DNA from 2 places in the Staphylococcus sp. FSL K6-0223 genome. Region 2 is predicted to be linked to the other one. Evidence: riboswitches for the same ligand, from Rfam matches in the RefSeq annotation. Region 2 holds a riboswitch; the other holds the start of a gene.
The links. A riboswitch is a leader RNA that binds a small molecule or an ion and turns the genes downstream of it on or off. The one in region 2 is predicted to bind glycine.
Positions count from the first base shown of each region.

Region 1: another riboswitch for glycine. It lies ahead of gcvT (glycine cleavage system aminomethyltransferase GcvT); the one in region 2 lies ahead of gcvT (glycine cleavage system aminomethyltransferase GcvT).

Region 1 is NZ_JBBOYX010000001.1:1,205,309-1,211,041, forward strand. It holds gene comGB (competence type IV pilus assembly protein ComGB) at 1-820, shown strand, start outside; gene comGC (competence type IV pilus major pilin ComGC) at 840-1,151, shown strand; gene comGD (competence type IV pilus minor pilin ComGD) at 1,141-1,575, shown strand; gene MHI13_RS06015 (competence type IV pilus minor pilin ComGF) at 1,875-2,264, shown strand; gene MHI13_RS06020 (shikimate kinase) at 2,429-2,938, shown strand; glycine riboswitch at 2,935-3,056, shown strand; gene gcvT (glycine cleavage system aminomethyltransferase GcvT) at 3,133-4,224, shown strand; gene gcvPA (aminomethyl-transferring glycine dehydrogenase subunit GcvPA) at 4,241-5,593, shown strand; gene gcvPB (aminomethyl-transferring glycine dehydrogenase subunit GcvPB) at 5,580-5,733, shown strand, end outside.
Region 2 is NZ_JBBOYX010000002.1:249,923-255,655, forward strand. It holds gene comGA (competence type IV pilus ATPase ComGA) at 1-655, shown strand, start outside; gene comGB (competence type IV pilus assembly protein ComGB) at 627-1,694, shown strand; gene comGC (competence type IV pilus major pilin ComGC) at 1,713-2,024, shown strand; gene comGD (competence type IV pilus minor pilin ComGD) at 2,002-2,451, shown strand; gene MHI13_RS12270 (hypothetical protein) at 2,438-2,737, shown strand; gene comGF (competence type IV pilus minor pilin ComGF) at 2,655-3,146, shown strand; gene MHI13_RS12280 (shikimate kinase) at 3,313-3,825, shown strand; glycine riboswitch at 3,822-3,959, shown strand; gene gcvT (glycine cleavage system aminomethyltransferase GcvT) at 4,034-5,125, shown strand; gene gcvPA (aminomethyl-transferring glycine dehydrogenase subunit GcvPA) at 5,144-5,733, shown strand, end outside.

The sequences.
Region 1 (5,733 bases), on a different contig from region 2:
TATTATCACTCAAATTCAATTTGCGCAGAAATATGGGAATATAAATGAAGCACTAGAGGAAGCAATGAATTATTTAAAAACAAATCTTCAAGCTAAACAACGAATATTAAAAGCTATTCAATATCCCATCATTTTAATTGCAATATTTATAACTATGTTAAGTATATTAAATTATACAGTTTTACCTCAATTTGAACATCTGTATTCAATGATGGATGTTAAACTCAATTTATCACAAACTATTATTACATATTTAATTAGTCATTTACCGCAAATTTTTCTTTTTGTTTTTTTTACTTTACTAACTTTATCCATCATTATATTTATCTTTCTTAATAAATTAGATATATCCAAAAAACTTACATTCATTTCTTACATACCAATTGTACGTTTTTATTATTCGACTATAAAAACATATCAACTTGCTAATGATTTAGCTTTATTTTATAAAAATGGTATTAGTATTCAACAAGTCGTAGATATGTACATTCATCTACAAAACAACTCATTTTTGAATTATATTGGTATCGTTATTCAAAATGAACTAAATAGAGGCATTAATTTACCCAATATTTTGATTAAAATACCATGTTATCAATATGATTTAATACAGTTTATTAAGCAAGGTGAGAAAAATAATAAATTAGATATTGAGTTGAAAATGTATTGTCAAATATTAATTCAAAGGCTCCAACAAACAGCTTTAAAACAGTCAAAAATTATCCAACCTATCGTATTTATATTCTTAGGAGCCTTTATAGTCAGCTTGTATCTAGTGATTATGTTACCCATGTTCCAACTTATGCAAAATATTAAGTAAAGTAAAATGGAGGTTTTTTATGAAAAAATTCAAAAATAAATTAAAAGCTTTTACTTTAATTGAGATGTTACTTGTACTATTAATAATTAGTGTTTTACTCATTCTTATTATTCCGAATATAGCTAAACAAATGTCACATATTCAATCAACAGGATGTGAAGCACAAGTGAAAATGGTCAATAGTCAAATTGAAGCTTATACTTTAAAACATAATAGAGTTCCTAATTCTATTGAGGACTTAGTAACTGAAGGGTTTATAAAACAAGGGCAATCATCTTGTAAGTCTGGAGAAACTATCAGTATTAAAAATGGAGAAGCAGTTGCAGAGTAAGAATATTAAAGCATTCACTTTTATAGAGAGCTTGTTAATCATTTTGATTTTAACAATCTTACTTAATGCAACTTTAAGGGTAAATGTATTTAACAATATTTCTTTGTCAGACGATTTAAAAGCAACACAATTTGTTAATCAATTAGAATATTTTAAATCTAAAGCGATGCGTGATCATCAATCTATTACATTGTTAATTTCAAAACATTCCTCAATTATAAAAGTAATAGAAGCACATGGTGGGCGGTACAACTACAATATTGAAGATGGAAAAATAGTTGAAGTTAGAAATTTAGAGAAAATTACTTTTAATAAAGAAGGAAGAATAAATCAGTTTGGCTCTTTAATATTGAAAATCAATCAACATCAATATAAGTTGATTATTAATATTGAAAAAGGAAGAATTAGATATTTTAAAATTTAAAGCAGTGTTACTCATCGATAGTTTATTTAGCTTGTATATATTCACTACTATAGTTTTTACTTTAATTCCACTACTAATCAGTTTAAATCATACATTAAAAAGAGAATACCAAATTATTGAAATCAAGCAAACCATAATGAGTAGTATCAACCATTATGATAAAAAAACCCTTTCAAAAGGTATAAATTTAGGTGATTATCATATTAAACTTTATTCCAACAAAATATGTGGACTTCACAAAGAAACTGAAATCGAATCATGCGTTAAATATTAAATTAAAATCATTCACTTTAATAGAAATGTTAGTTTCATTATTTTTAACAACAATGATGTTAACATTTTTTCCTCAATTAATTAAATTGACTCATTCCTATTTATACGAGTCATATAATAGTTATCAAACAGAATATGCTTTTTTTCAGACAAATATAACTCAAATTATTTCGAAAAAGCATCATGCCCTTATAATTAAGGATAAACATACAATTATCATTGATAATGAATCGTCTAAAGATTATATAGAATTTAAAAACAACAAACTATTTTACAAAATTAATGGGAATGGCAATATCGTTTTACTAAATAACGTCATCAATGCAGAATTTCAAATTTTACCTTCTAACATCATAAAATTAAAACTAAAAATAGGTGATAAAAACGACTACTATGAAAAAAACTTATTTTTATAAAATGAAAGGATATATAAGTAGCTATACATTATTTATTCTTAGTATATATTTGATAATTATATCTACTTATTCTGCTCAATATAGTATAAAATTAAAAACAATACATAATATTCAAATATATTATGATAGTATAATAAGTGATAAACTTAAGAGAGGTGATTAGGATGACTCACTCTTATTTACCACTTATATTAACAGGCTTTATGGGTACTGGTAAAAGTACTATTGGCAAATATTTGGCTTCAAAATTACACTATTCATATATTGATTTAGATACATATATAGAAATGAAAGAATTTAAAACAATACCAGATATTTTTAATGAAATTGGTGAAAAAGGATTTCGTAAGTTAGAGTATAAATATTTAAATGATTGTATTGGTAAATATGATATTATATCAACCGGGGGAGGAATTATAGAAAACGATAATTCTATCTCACTTTTAAAAAATAAAACAGTTATTTGGTTAGATTGTGATATAGATATTATCTATAATAGAATTGCTAATGATCCACACAGACCAAATGCGAAAAACAAAAGTGAAAAACAATTAAAAGACTTGTATTTATCGAGAGTTTCAAGATATAATGAAATCGCATCCACAAAAGTAGATAGTAGTAAAACAATTGAATGTGTATATAAAACAATTTTAAATCATATACCATGCGAATGATCAGTATTAGAGAGAATAACTTGAACTGATTCTATAGTTGTTTTGAAATTATGTCATGTTATCGCCGAAGGTGCAAGTAAACTACGAAACTCTCAGGCAAAAGGATAATACTGTTACGCAGTCCTGGATTTGTTATTTAGACAGGGTAGCTTCTGCTACTCTGCTTTTTTTATAAAAAAATAGGGGGTTTTTAAATGACAAACGAATTAAAAAAGACACCATTATATGAAACTTATGTAAATAGTGGTGCTAAAATAGTTGAATTCGGTGGGTGGGCTATGCCTGTTCAATTTACTAGTATTAAAGAAGAACATAACGCAGTTAGATACAAAGTAGGTATGTTCGATGTAAGTCATATGGGAGAAATTTTAATAGAAGGTGAAAATGCTAGTAAATTTGTTCAATATTTACTTTCAAATGATACTACTAAATTATCTGAAACTAAAGCTCAATATACAGCTTTATGTAATGATGAGGGTGGTATCATTGATGATTTAGTAACATATAAAATTGCTGATAACAAATACTTATTAATTGTTAATGCAGCCAATACTGATAAGGATTTCGAATGGATTCAAAAACATCAATCTAAATTTAATGCTACTGTAACAAATGTGTCTGAACAGTATGGTCAATTAGCGGTTCAAGGCCCTCAAGCAAGAACTTTAGTAAGTGAACTTGTTGATATTGATGTAAGTGAAATGAAGCCTTTTGAATTCAAACAAAATGTAACTATTTTTGGAAAAAATGTTATCTTATCTCAATCTGGATATACAGGTGAAGATGGTTTTGAAATTTATTGTAATTCAAATGATACAGTTGACATTTGGAATGGTTTTATTGATAAAGGCGTTGTACCTTGTGGTTTAGGTGCAAGAGATACACTTAGATTAGAAGCTGGTTTACCTCTTCATGGACAAGATCTCACTGAATCAATTACGCCTTATGAAGGTGGAATTGCTTTTGCTGCTAAACCTTTAATTGAAGATGAATTTATTGGTAAATCTGTTTTAAAAGATCAAAAAGAGAATGGGTCAAAACGACGTACTGTAGGTTTAGAACTTATAGATAAAGGCATTGCAAGAACGGGTTATACAGTAATGAATCTTGACGGAAAAGAAATAGGTGAAATTACTTCAGGAACTCAATCACCTTCTTCAGGAAAATCAATTGCTATGGCTATTATTGATCGTGATGAATTTGAGTTAGGTAAAGAATTACTAGTTCAAGTTCGTAAAAGACAATTAAAAGCTAAAATTGTTAAGAAAAATCAAATCGAAAAATAACTAAGGGGTGTGCAATGTGAGTCATCGTTATATACCATTAACTGATAAAGATAAAAAAGAAATGTTAGAAACAATTGGAGCAAATTCAATTACCGAGCTCTTTGGAGATATTCCAAAAGATATTTTACTTAATAGAGATTTGAATATAGATAGTGCAGAAGCTGAAACTTCACTTTTAAGAAGATTGAATACTATTGCAAATAAAAATATTACTAAAGAAACACATGTGAGTTTTTTAGGTGCAGGAGTATATGATCATTACACACCTGCAGTAGTAGACGCTATGATTTCTCGTTCTGAATTTTATACTGCTTATACACCTTATCAACCTGAAATTTCTCAAGGTGAACTACAAGCAATTTTTGAATTCCAAACATTAATTTGTGAACTTACTCAAATGGATGTCGCAAATTCGTCTATGTATGATGGCATAACTAGCTTTGCCGAAGCTTGTATATTAGCTTTTAATCATACTAAAAAGAACAAAATTGTAGTATCTAAAGGTCTCCATTATCAGGCTCTACAAGTATTAAAAACGTATATTAAAGTAAGAAAAGAATTTGAAATTGTTGAAGTTGATTTAAATGGAACGATTACTGACCTAGAAAAATTAGAACAAGCAATTGATGATGATACTGCAGCAGTTGCTGTACAATATCCTAACTTCTATGGATCAATTGAAGATTTAGAAAAAATTCATTCTTATATTGAAAATAAAAAAGCGTTATTCATTGTTTATTCTAACCCATTAGCATTAGGCGTTTTAACACCTCCAGGCCAATTTGGAGCAGATATTGTTGTTGGTGATACACAACCATTTGGTATTCCTACTCAATTTGGCGGTCCTCATTGTGGTTACTTTGCTACTACTAAAAAGTTAATGCGTAAAGTTCCTGGCAGATTAGTAGGACAAACGCAAGATGATGAAGGTAATAGAGGGTTTGTTCTTACTTTACAAGCTCGTGAACAACATATTCGTCGTGATAAAGCCACATCAAATATTTGTTCAAATCAAGCATTGAATGCTTTAGCATCCTCAATTGCTATGTCAGCTCTTGGTAAACAAGGTATTTATGATATTGCGGTTCAAAACTTAGAACATGCTAATTATGCTAAAAATCAATTTAAAAACAACGGTTTTGAAGTCCTAGATGGTACATCTTTTAATGAATTTGTTGTTAAGTTTAATCAACCTATCAAAGATGTAAATAAAAAATTAGCAGAACATGGTTTCATCGGAGGCTTTGACTTAGGTGAAGCTTCATCAGACTTTGACAATCATATGTTAATTGCCGTTACTGAATTAAGAACGAAAGAAGAGATTGATACATTTGTTGAGAAAGCTGGTGAGCTAAATGGTAGTAAGTAAATCTAGTCCATTAATTTTTGAAAGATCTAGAGAAGGTAGATATGCATATTCTTTACCACAAAGTGATATTAAAACAGACTCTGTTGAGAGTATTTTAGATGATAAATTTATTCGTAAAAATAAAGCAGAGTTTCCTGAGG
Region 2 (5,733 bases):
ATATTTCCAACAAAGACGTGACTCATATGAATTTAAAGATTTTAAGCACTTAATGAATAAAAAACAAGGATTATTACTTTTTAGTGGTCCAACTGGCTCTGGGAAAAGCACTTTAATGTATCAAATGGTAATGCATGCCCATCAAAATTTAAATTTAAATGTTATTTCAATTGAAGATCCTGTTGAGCAATTATTAGATGGGATAACTCAAATTTCAGTTAATGAAAAGGCCGGGATAAATTATACTAACTCTTTTAAAGCCATACTTAGATGTGACCCTGATGTCATTTTGATTGGAGAAATTCGTGATGCTTATATTGCTAAATGTGTTATACAAGCAAGTCTAAGTGGTCATTTAGTGCTTACAACTTTACATGCTAATGATTGTAAAGGGGCTTTACTTCGTCTACTAGAAATAGGTGTTACAGTGCAAGAATTATGTCAATCTATAAATTTAATATCTAATCAAAGACTTATCACCACACAAACTAATACGCGTGAATTAGTTTGTGAAGTAATGAACCAAAATCAAGTAGAATACTTTTTTGAACACAATCATGAACTACCAAATAGCTTCACTAAGCTGGCTACACATCTAACTAATCTATCTAAGGAAGGGGTAATTTGTGAAGAGGTTGTTAATAAGTATACTTAAACCTAACAGAAAAAAGAATCTTACCGAAGCTCAATCCATTGAACTACTTCAACGACTAAAACATTTATTTGAACATGGATTCACATTGTATGAAAGCTTTCAATTTCTAAATTTACACTTTATATATAGAGATAAAAACATTAGTAAAATAATAATAGAATCTATTCAAGCAGGTGGAACATGTTATGAAGTATTGAAGATGATTGGTTACCCCGAAATTATACTTACTCAAGTAAAATTTGCAGAACAGTATGGAAATTTAGAAGTTGCAATGGCAGACGCCATTGAATATATGAGAAGAAACTTGAAGGCTAAAAAGGCATTTCTAAAAACTATTCAATATCCAATAGTGCTGATAAGTATATTTCTAATCATGCTAATCGTGTTAAATATGACTGTGATACCTCAATTTCAACAATTATACGCGACTATGAATGTTCAACTATCTACTTTACAAAATATACTTACCGTTTTCATTACAAAGTTGCCTGCTTTTGTATTATTGCTTACATTTTGTTCAATTGTGATATATATAATTATTTATAAACTCCTAAACAAAATTCCCATAAATAAAAAAATAAAATATATAGTTAAAATCCCCTTTGTCAATTCTTACTATAAAATATTCAGAACTTATCAAATATCTAATGAACTTTCTCTTTTTTATAAAAACGGTATAAGCCTTCAACATATTGTTCATATATATAGAAATGAGCAAAACAATGAATTTTTTAAATATTTAGGTGACTACTTATTAAAAAGTATTGATAAAGGGATGTCACTACCGTCTATATTAAATAGCTTAAAATGCTTTCAACCTGATCTAATCAAATTTATTGAGCAAGGTGAAAAAAGCGGAAAACTAGATATTGAATTAAAGTTATATAGCCAAATGTTACTACATCATTTTGAAGATAAAGTTCTCAAGCAAACTAAATTTATTCAACCAGTCATTTTCTTTATATTAGGTCTATTTATAGTTTCTTTATATCTTGTAATCATGTTACCTATGTTTGAACTAATGCAAACCATCAAATAGGGAGGACTCTTAATGAAAATATTAAAAAAACTAAAAAAATCTAAAGCTTTCACTTTAATTGAAATGTTACTTGTTTTATTAATTATTAGTTTATTACTTATTTTAATTATACCTAATATTGCCAAACAAACAGCACATATCCAATCTACTGGTTGTGATGCTCAAGTAAAAATGGTAAATAGTCAAATTGAAGCATATACATTAAAGCATAATCGTAACCCTAATAATATTGAAGAATTAATTGCTGAAGGTTTTATAAAAGAAGGACAGAAAAATTGTAAATCCGGACAAACTATTAGTATTTCAAATGGTGAGGCTGTTGCGAACTAAACAATATAGTGCATTCACTCTAATTGAAATGATGTTGGTCTTATTTACCATTAGCGTTTTATTAATGACAACTTTATGGTCAAGAAGTTTTATGAACGTACAAATGATTAATGAAGAACATGAAATTAAACAATTCATTACTAGACTTAATTACTTTAAATCTAAAGCAATTGCATCTCAAAGATCGATAGCCTTAGTTTTTACAAATAATTCAAATGTTATCCAAGTTGTAGAAGAAAAAGGGAGCAAATATAAATTTAAAGTCCCTCACGGTAAAATCACTAATATTGCTAGAATTAATACGTTGAATTTCAATAGAGAAGGAAATATTAACCGTTTTGGTTCTCTAACAATTGCAATGAATAAAGCTACCTATAAAATTATTTTACATATTGAAAAAGGACGTATTAGATATGTCAAAATTTAAACTAAGAGCTTCATTATTACTCGATAGTTTATTAGGTTTACTAATCATCGGATTAATCACACTTATTTTGATACCAACACTCTCCACAATGAATAATAACTATAATAATAATTTAAAAACCATAGAAATTAAAAAGTCTATTATTACCAGCTTGAATAAATATAGTAAGGAACAACTTAAACAAGGAGTTGTAATGGATCAATATGAAATACAACTATATCAAAAGAAAATATGTGGAAAAGATAGAGACTTTAACATTAAAACATGTGTTTCATTTGAAAATTAAAGCCTTTACTTTCGTTGAAATACTCTTCGCATTATCAGTAACCTTATTATGTCTTTCTTTAACACCTAATATTATTAATCTCACTTCTTACTACCTACATTTAGCTAAAAATAATGATGATTTAGACTTTGAATTTTTTTGTAGAGATATTCTTAAAGATGTACAAACTTCCAAGTATTCGCCAAGTAAAGATAATGATTCAACAATCAAAATTAGAAAAAAGGATGAGGAAATTAGATATATCTATAATAATAAAAAAATATATAAAAATATCAATCAGAGAGGTAACATCACTCTATTAAACAATGTAGTTTCTTTCAAAATAATAAAGACGAACAATAATATTTTAAAAATAAAAATAAAGCAAGGAGATACGAACTATTATAAAAAGAAAAACCTCCATTTATAGCCAAAAAGCGTTCATTAGTTTATATTTAGTAGTAATTTTTTCATTTTATTTATCAATTATATCTTTTTATATTACTCAATATGGTTTAAAATTAAAGACATTACATAACTTAGATATTTACTATGATGATGTTATTGTTAAAACATTAAAAAAGAGGTAGATTAGATTGATTAAAAGTAAAGCACCTATTATATTTGTTGGCTTCATGGGTACTGGTAAAACGACGATTGGACGATATCTTTCTGATTTACAAAATTTAAGTTATGTAGACTTAGATGAATATATCGAGAGAAATGAAAACAAATCAATTCCCGATATATTTCAGGAACATGGAGAACAAAAATTCCGTGATTTAGAATTTAAGTATTTAAAAAAGTGTTTGAATACATTCGAAATTATATCTACTGGTGGAGGAATAATCGAAAATAAAGATTCTTTGAAACTACTTAAAAATGAAAAGAATGTTATATGGCTTGATTGTGATATCAATGTTATTTATCGACGTATAGTTAGTGATCCTCATAGACCCAATGCTAAAGATAAATCTCTAGAACAATTAAATACCTTGTATTGTTCAAGGGTTTCAAGATATAATGAAACCGCATTCATGAAGGTGGATAGCGCACTCACTGTTTCTGAAATATATGAAAAGATTTTACAAAAATTATTTTGCGATTGATCAGTATTAGAGAGAATAAAGCTAAAACATATCTACATAATAATTAATTTAAGAATATTGTAAATATTTAGCTTTATCGCCGAAGGTGCAAGTTATTTAACGAAACTCTCAGGCAAAAGGATAATACTGTAACGCGTTCCTGGATGAATTATTTTAACAGGGTAGCTCTATGCTATCCTGTTTTTTATTAAAAATAGGGGGTTTTCTAATGACAACTGAACTTAAAAAGACACCTTTATATCAAAACTACGTTGATAATGGTGCGAAAATAGTTGAATTCGGTGGATGGGCTATGCCTGTTCAATTCACTAGTATTAAAAAAGAACATAACGCTGTGAGATATGAAATTGGTCTTTTTGATGTAAGCCACATGGGAGAGATAGAAATTACTGGTAATGAAGCATTTAACTTTGTTCAGTATATTTTATCAAATGATGCTAACAATCTTACAGATACTAAAGCAATGTATACAGCTTTATGTAATGAAGAAGGTGGTATTATAGATGACTTAGTTACATACAAGTTAGCAGAAAACCACTTTTTATTAATAGTAAATGCGGCAAATACTGATAAAGATTTTAATTGGATTTCTAAGCAAAGTAGTAATTTTGATGTTAATGTGAATAATTCTTCAAATATATATGGTCAACTTGCTATTCAAGGCCCAAAAGCTAGACATCTTGTGAATGAACATACTGATGTGGATGTTAGTGACATGAGTATGTTTGAATTTAAACAAGATGTGAAGTTTTTTGATAAAAATATCATTCTTTCACAATCAGGCTATACAGGGGAAGATGGTTTCGAAATCTATTGTAAATCTGAAGACACAGTAGACATTTGGAATCAATTATTAGAATATGACGTTGTTCCTTGTGGTTTAGGTGCTCGTGATACTTTACGCCTTGAGGCAGGTTTACCTCTACATGGTCAAGATTTAACAGAATCTATTACTCCTTATGAAGGAGGTATTGCTTTTGCTGCTAAACCTCTTATTGAAGAAGAATTTATTGGCAAATCTGTTCTTAAAGATCAAAAAGAAAATGGTTCCACTAAAAGAACTGTTGGATTAGAGATAATAGGTAAAGGTATTGCTAGAACAGGTTACGAAGTATTTGATTTAGAAGGTAACCACATTGGAGAGGTAACATCCGGAACTCAATCTCCCTCTTCAGGTAAATCTATCGCACTAGCTATTATAAATAGAGATGCATTCGAAATGGGTAAAGAAGTGCTTATACAAGTTCGTAAGCGCCAAGTTAAAGCAAAAATTGTTAAGAAAAATCAAATTACTAAATAATACGGAGGGGTGTAAATAGTGAGTCATCGTTATATACCTTTAACAGATCAAGATAAACAAGAAATGCTAGATACTATTGGAGCAAAATCAATTTCAGAATTATTTGGTGATGTCCCAGCCGATATTTTATTAAATCGAAATTTAAATATTGCTAAGGGAGAGGCAGAAACTAGTTTAGTAAGAAGACTTAATCTTCTTGCCAATAGAAATATCACAAAAGAAACTCACGCTTCATTTTTAGGTGCTGGTGTATATGATCATTATGCTCCTGCAGTTGTAGATGCCATGATTTCTAGATCAGAATTTTATACTGCGTACACACCTTATCAACCTGAGATTTCTCAAGGTGAGTTACAAGCAATTTTTGAATTTCAAACTTTAATCTGTGAACTAACAGATATGGATGTTGCAAATTCATCTATGTATGATGGTATGACTAGTTTTGCTGAGGCTTGTATTTTAGCTTTCAGTCAGACTAAAAAGAAAAAAGTTGTTGTTTCAAAAGGTTTACACTATCAAGCTTTACAAGTTTTACATACTTACGCTAAAACACGTAAAGAGTTTGAAGTAGTTGAAATCGATTTAAATGGAACAATAACTGATTTACA